Regions from separate parts of the Priestia sp. AB genome, predicted to be linked through region 2. Evidence: a T-box and tRNA genes for the amino acid it is inferred to sense, from the RefSeq annotation. Region 2 holds a T-box; the other holds one or more tRNA genes.

Region 1 (3,826 bases), 240 kb from region 2:
CTATTTACACAACGTATTTATTCTAAAAGAAAAGCGAAGCATTTTCCATAGTACAAATGAAGGAGCTGACAACACTCTAAGCTGGAGACTCTCCGTCTCCTTCATTTAATACCGGAGGAGTAACAGTCGTTTCTTTTTTGTGCAGAGGCTGTGAGATATGTCTCACACAAAAATAAATGATCGTATGCCCTGCTCCAACAATAGCTAATAAAGTGGGAATACTTTTTGCTTCATCAAAAAATAGTACAGCTATTAAAAATAAAGATATAGAAACGACGCGCCCGATATTCAGAAATACTTCTCTGACAACAATGTATTCAATTCTTTTTGAAACAACGTCTTTTGCTCGTCCAATCACATCGTACGTTAGAGAAATGAATGGAACCAATAAAATAGGATAGGCAATGGCAATACAAACAGCATATATAATTAACTTTGGATACGATAAGTTAAAGATAAGCAAAAAGACTGCTCCATAGAGAAGGAGGCCTCCTGTGAAGATAAACCGAAGGCGATTTTTTTGCTTAATAAACCTTGAGGCAACATAGTATCCCACAAATGCAACCGCTGAATTCACCAGTCCATATGTTCCTAAAGCTAATTCACTTCCCGTCGTAATAAATACCATGACGGATACAACAAAAATGAACGTACCTTCACGCAACCCTTGAAAGAAATGAGCCTGCAATATTCGATTCCAGTCTTTATTGACTTTTCGTTCAGCCCATACTTCTTTAAATTTGTATACTCCTTCCGCTGCGCGTCTTGTAATAAAAAAACTAAGCACAACGGCACCGATAAACAATAGCAGCGATACACCAAACACAATTTTATACCCAAGTGATTCATACAAAGCGGAAATAACAAAGCCCGCTCCTAAAGGACCAATCATCCCTGCAAAAGAGTTTAAGATCCCTAAAAATCCGTTAAAAAAGTCTCTTGTATCCGGTTCTGTAATTTCAAAAGTTAGCACATTAAAAGCTAGCCAATAAAAGCCGTATCCTATACCCAGCAGTCCACCAAGCAATACTAAATACTGGGCTGCGTTAGCTCCACTGACTAATACAGCGATATAAAAAACAGCTAAAAAAGATACACCTAACCTTAAAACCACAACCCGGTCAATTCGTTTGGCCCATTTACCTGCTAAAATAAACGTAAGCGGCTGAAGCACCACTACCGCTAAATTATAAATAGCGAGATCCGAAAATTCGCCTGATTGTTTCCACAGATAAATGTTAACAAACGAATTGGAAATTGAAATAGCCAAGGCATAAAGACCGCCTATAATTAAAAGCAAAAGTAAATCTTTACTAACTTCTACATCTCCAACTACTTTTTTTAATAAAGGCATATCAAAAAACTCCTTTTCTCTTCTACACCTAGTGTGTGAAAAAGAAAAGGAGATATGTAAAAGAATTGGAAAACAAAAAAGCCAGTAAAGGTAATAATTACTTTACTGGCTCTTAAATACGTCTTTAGCTTATTTTGCAGCGTCGTAACGCTTAGCAACTTCGTCCCATTTTACAACATTAAAGAATGCTGAAATGTAATCTGGACGGCGGTTTTGGTAATTTAAGTAGTAAGCGTGCTCCCAAACGTCTAGACCAAGAATTGGCGTTTTACCTTCCATTAATGGGCTATCTTGGTTTGGTGTGCTTGTTACTTCTAATTCGCCGTTGTTTACAACTAACCAAGCCCAGCCAGAACCGAAGCGAGTTTTAGCTGCATTTGCAAATTCTTCTTTGAATTGATCAAAGCTGCCGAATTTGCTAGCGATAGCGTCTGCTAATTCACCAGTTGGAGCACCGCCGCCGTTAGGGCAAAGGATTGTCCAAAATAATGAGTGGTTCGCATGACCGCCACCGTTATTGCGTACTGCTGTACGGATATCTTCAGGAACAGCATCTAAGTTTGAAATTAACTCTTCAATACTTTTGCTTTCTAAATCCGCTTTGCCTTCAACAGCAGCGTTTAAATTTGTAACATATGTGTTGTGATGTTTTGTGTGGTGAATATTCATTGTTTCTTTGTCGATATGTGGTTCCAGTGCATCGTATGCATAAGGTAGTTCTGGTAATTTGTAAGCCATGAATAATTCCTCCTTCAAAATATGTAAGCATTTTGGCGCGAAAGCACCATATACGTTTAGATTAGCAAATTTACCCTACTGTTTCAAATAAAAAGTTCCTAATCCATGATTTATATTTACCTAATTCCCATTCACTATTCTTTTAAACATAAAAAAAGCTTCTTTTTCTCAAAAGAAGCTTTGAATAGACAATAGTATGGCGGAGGAAGAGGGATTCGAACCCCCGCGGGCTTTAACACCCCTGTCGGTTTTCAAGACCGATCCCTTCAGCCGGACTTGGGTATTCCTCCAACCTTATAAATGGTGGACCCTGCAGGACTCGAACCTGCGACCGGACGGTTATGAGCCGTCTGCTCTAACCAGCTGAGCTAAGGGTCCACATGGCTCCACAGGTAGGACTCGAACCTACGACCGATCGGTTAACAGCCGATAGCTCTACCACTGAGCTACTGTGGAACAATATGAATTATGTAAGTCACAAACGTAAATTGGAAAATAGCGGCGGAGGGGATCGAACCCCCGACCTCACGGGTATGAACCGTACGCTCTAGCCAGCTGAGCTACACCGCCATGGCTCCACAGGTAGGACTCGAACCTACGACCGATCGGTTAACAGCCGATAGCTCTACCACTGAGCTACTGTGGAACAATATAACATTTACTAGCGACATTAAAAATTTAACATGTTTCTAGCCTAAAGTCAATATATTATTTTAAAACTGCGTATAAAAAATAGGCAATCATCAGCAGTTGAATAAATCCTTTTGAAATAGCGCCACTAAAAAAGCCAATAACCGAACCTACTCCAATTTTTACTGCGTTGCTAATTGTGGTCCGATGAACAATCAGTTCTCCTACAATCGCTCCGATAAACGGCCCTAAAATAATTCCAAATCCCGGAATGACAAACGGACCTACAAGCAGCCCAACTGTACTTCCCCAAACACCTGCTTTAGTGCCTCCGAATTTTTTCACACCAATAATATTAGCTATATAGTCTGCTAAAAAAAGTGCGACAACTAACAATCCTTGTACCACCCAAAATAACCAGCTATAGGAGCTAAAATTATAAAATAAACCGTATATAACAAATCCTAGAGCTACAAATAGCACGCTCGGTATGATGGGATAAACCAACCCAACAAACGATACAACAAAGCTAACGATAATTAACGCCCAACATAAAATAGCCATGCCCGCACCTATCCTTTTTATTATTACTATTTATCATACAATAACCACTCCTATAAAGAAAGACCTTGCACGACGAGTACTTCCTTTATTTTACTTTCGAATACCTCTTCAAATAAAGATTTTCGAGTGTACCTCTGCAATATTAACAGCACGGTCCTCAAGGTGCCCGTAATATCCAAAAAAACAATGACGGCAAAACCTGTACATATACGCATAAAATGTGCTTGTAACAAAACGCTCCACCGCATCATTGTAATTGGTAACGGTTTCTAAAATCTATTGTAAACCTTAAATTTTCGCTATAAAATAAGGTATAATCAGAATCTTCAATAAGAGGAGGCTTTACAATGAGCATGCTGAAAAAGATGGCATGGAGTTTTATTTCCTTCAAAAAAATAAGGTCGCTTCGCTTTGAGCATACGAATAAAACAATTGGCTTTGTGCTGTTTTTAACATTTATTTCTTTGCTGCCTACATTTTTCTTTATGACTTTGACGATTGTAAACGGCTATCATATCGCTACTACAGATCTTCCGAAAT
Region 2 (3,826 bases):
TTAACATCAATTGGAAAAGCCAAAGTTTCACTTTCTTCTATTCAAAGAGAGCAGCTGCATGTTTTAAAAGAAGAGCTGGTTGAACACGTTTATACAGTTTCTTCAATGAGGCTTGATGTTTTGCTGTCGACCATTCACAATTTATCAAGACAAAAAGTCCAGCCGTTTATTGCAAATGGAGCGGTAAAAGTAAATTTTAAAGTCATTGAACAGCCTTCTTTTGAATGTCATGAAGGTGATATTTTGTCGCTTCGTGGTCACGGCAGAAGTCGTATCGTTTCACTTGAAGGCAAAACCAAAAAAGAAAAATGGCGAATTGTTGTAGGAAAGCAGAAATAAAGAAATCTACTAGCAGGAAATTTTAAAAATATGTCGAATAAACCATTACTAATGACGTAATGAGACAACACGGAGGTGGCCTAGATGCCTTTAACCCCTTTGGATATTCATAACAAAGAGTTTAATCGCGGATTTCGCGGATATGATGAAGATGAAGTAAATGAGTTTCTTGACCAAGTAATTAAAGACTATGAGCTGGTCATGCGTGATAAAAAGGAGTTAGAAGGAAGAGTATCTGAATTAACAGATCGTCTTGGACATTTTACTAACATCGAAGAAACGTTAAATAAATCAATTTTAATTGCTCAAGAAGCAGCGGAAGATGTGAAGCGAAACGCTGAAAAAGAAGCGAAGCTCATTATAAAAGAAGCAGAAAAAAATGCGGACCGTATTATTAATGAAGCACTGTCTAAGTCTCGTAAAATTGCGATGGACATTGAGGAGACGAAAAAGCAGTCTAAAGTATTTAGAACTCGTTTCAAAATGTTAATCGAAGCACAGCTTGAAATGTTAAACAGCGACGACTGGGATCAGTTGATGGATTATGAGATGCCAGCGCTAGAAGAAAAAATTGACTAGTCAAGACATCATCTTGACTTCTCACGTTTTGTTGTCATATAATTTGGTAACAGATGAAATTTCATATCAAACAGTACGGAGACAGGGACAGTAGCTTTTTTAGTTTGTCAAAGCGAATCGAGGATGGTGTGAGCTCGATAACAAACAAAAAAGTGAAAATCACCCTAGAGTACCATTGCTGAACTGATGATAGTAAGCAGTGGCGGTTTATTCACGTTACGAATGCAAAGAGGATTTGCGTACAGCAAATCTACTAGGGTGGTACCGCGGGAGGCCTTCTCGTCCCTTTTTGGGATGAGGAGGTCTTTTTGTTATGGTACAAAAAGATATGAAATTTACGTTTTTTTTGGAGGGTAAAACATGGAATATAAAGATACATTATTGATGCTAAAAACTGAATTTCCAATGCGTGGAAATTTACCGAACCGCGAGCCTAAAATGCAAGAACAGTGGGCTGAAATGAATATTTATGAAAAAGTACAAAAACGTACGGAAGGCCGTCCGCTATTTGTCCTGCATGATGGACCTCCATATGCGAATGGCGATATTCACATGGGACATGCATTAAATAAAATTTTAAAAGATTTTATCGTTCGCTATAAGTCGATGTCAGGCTTCTGCGCACCTTATGTACCAGGCTGGGATACACACGGTTTGCCAATTGAAACAGCTTTAACAAAAAATAAAAAAGTAAACCGCAAAGAAATGACGGTAGCTGAGTTCCGTAAGCTTTGCGAACAGTATGCTTGGGAACAAGTAAACGGCCAGCGTGAGCAGTTTAAGCGTTTAGGTGTACGCGGAGATTGGGATAATCCATATGTAACGCTTCAGCCGCAGTACGAAGCGCAGCAAATCAAAGTGTTTGGTGACATGGCGAAAAAAGGCTACATCTATAAAGGGTTAAAACCTGTGTACTGGTCCCCTTCAAGTGAATCTGCTTTAGCAGAAGCGGAAATTGAATACTATGATAAGCGTTCAGCTTCTATTTACGTAGCGTTTAACGTAAAAGATGGTAAAGGTGTGCTTGAACAAGATGAAAAATTCATCATTTGGACGACAACACCATGGACAATGCCAGCTAACCAAGGGATTGCTGTCAATCCTGAGCTTCAGTACAGCGTAGTTGAAGCAGATGGAGCAAAATATGTAGTGGCAACTGAACTGATTGAAACAGTTGCTAAAGAAATTGAATGGGCTGACTATAAGACGCTTCGTACGGTAAAAGGTTCAGAACTTGAGCGTGTAGTAGCCGAGCATCCAATCTACAAGCGTGATTCATTAGTTGTTCTTGGGGATCACGTAACAACGGATGCTGGTACTGGGTGTGTTCATACAGCACCGGGACACGGGGAAGACGACTTTATCGTTGGTCAAAAATACGGTTTGGAAGTTCTTTGTCCAGTCGACAGTAAGGGTCATATGACGAATGAAGCACCTGGATTTGAAGGGTTATTCTATGATAAAGCGAATAAGCCGATTACAGACAAACTAGAAGAAGAAGGCGCGCTGTTAAAATTAAGTTTCATTACCCACTCATACCCACATGACTGGCGTACAAAGAAACCAACAATTTTCCGTGCAACAGCACAGTGGTTTGCGTCTATTAAAGATTTCCGTGAAGATTTATTAAAAGCAGTAGAAAAAACAAAATGGGTGCCTACTTGGGGTGAAACGCGACTTTATAACATGGTGCGTGACCGCGGCGACTGGTGTATTTCTCGCCAACGTGCATGGGGCGTTCCGATTCCGGTATTTTATGCTGAAAATGATGAGCCAATCATTACGGACGAAACAATCGAACACGTATCAAATCTATTTAGAGAACATGGATCAAACGTATGGTTTGAGCGTGAAGCAAAAGACTTGCTTCCGGAAGGCTTTACTCATGAAGGAAGCCCAAATGGCCGCTTCACAAAAGAAACAGACATCATGGACGTATGGTTTGACTCTGGTTCTTCACATCAAGCTGTTCTTGAAGAACGTGAAGACTTACAGCGTCCGGCTGATTTGTATTTAGAAGGTTCTGACCAATACCGCGGCTGGTTTAATTCAAGTCTTTCTACAAGCGTAGCTGTAACGGGTGAAGCACCTTATAAAGGGGTACTTAGCCACGGATTTGCTTTAGACGGTGAAGGTCGCAAAATGAGTAAGTCATTAGGAAACGTTGTAATTCCAGAAAAAGTAATGAAACAACTAGGTGCAGATATTTTACGTTTATGGGTAGCTTCTGTAGATTACCAAGCTGATGTTCGTGTATCTGATAACATTTTAAAACAAGTAGCAGAAGTATATCGTAAAATCCGCAACACGTTCCGTTTCTTACTAGGAAACTTAGCGGACTTTAATCCAACAACTGATGCTGTAGCTGTTGAAGACCTTCGTGAAGTAGACCGCTACATGCTTGTGAAGTTGAACAAATTAATTGATAAAGTGAAAAAATCTTATGATTCATATGAATTCTCAAGCATTTATCACGCAGTGCATAATTTCTGTACAATTGATATGAGTTCATTCTACTTAGACTTTGCAAAAGATGTATTGTACATCGAAGCAGAAAATAATGTAGAGCGCCGCAGCATTCAAACGGTTCTTTATGAAACGTTATTATCGTTAACGAAATTAGTGTCTCCAATTCTTTCTCATACAGCAGACGAAGTATGGGTTCACATTCCAAATGTAACGGAAGAAAGCGTGCAGCTAGTTGATATGCCAGAGGTTCAAGAAATCGAAGGAGCAGATCAATTAGTAGAGAAATGGGATGCATTCATGGAGCTTCGTGATGAAGTATTAAAAGCGCTAGAACAGGCTCGTAATGAAAAAGTAATCGGTAAGTCTTTAGAAGCAAAATTAACGCTGTATCCAACAGCAGATACGAAAGAACTGTTAGCATCTATTTCTGAAAATGTAG

Evidence for each region. The T-box of region 2 lies ahead of ileS (isoleucine--tRNA ligase). A T-box ahead of a tRNA ligase gene usually reads a tRNA of that ligase, here a tRNA-Ile.
Region 1: it has a tRNA-Ile gene. The T-box ahead of ileS (isoleucine--tRNA ligase) is inferred to sense a tRNA for this amino acid. The anticodon was not compared.

Annotation. Positions count from the first base shown of each region.
Region 1 is NZ_JAQMYN010000001.1:375,882-379,707, reverse strand. Features, by position in the region: gene POF52_RS01930 (MFS transporter) at 77-1,354, opposite strand; gene sodA (superoxide dismutase SodA) at 1,484-2,092, opposite strand; tRNA gene POF52_RS01920 (tRNA-Ser) at 2,290-2,382, opposite strand; tRNA gene POF52_RS01915 (tRNA-Ile) at 2,394-2,470, opposite strand; tRNA gene POF52_RS01910 (tRNA-Asn) at 2,474-2,548, opposite strand; tRNA gene POF52_RS01905 (tRNA-Met) at 2,589-2,662, opposite strand; tRNA gene POF52_RS01900 (tRNA-Asn) at 2,664-2,738, opposite strand; gene POF52_RS01895 (DUF456 domain-containing protein) at 2,801-3,286, opposite strand; gene POF52_RS01890 (DUF1189 domain-containing protein) at 3,634-3,826, shown strand, end outside.
Region 2 is NZ_JAQMYN010000001.1:615,907-619,732, forward strand. Features, by position in the region: gene POF52_RS03200 (YlmH family RNA-binding protein) at 1-339, shown strand, start outside; gene POF52_RS03205 (DivIVA domain-containing protein) at 424-918, shown strand; T-box leader at 988-1,208, shown strand; gene ileS (isoleucine--tRNA ligase) at 1,279-3,826, shown strand, end outside.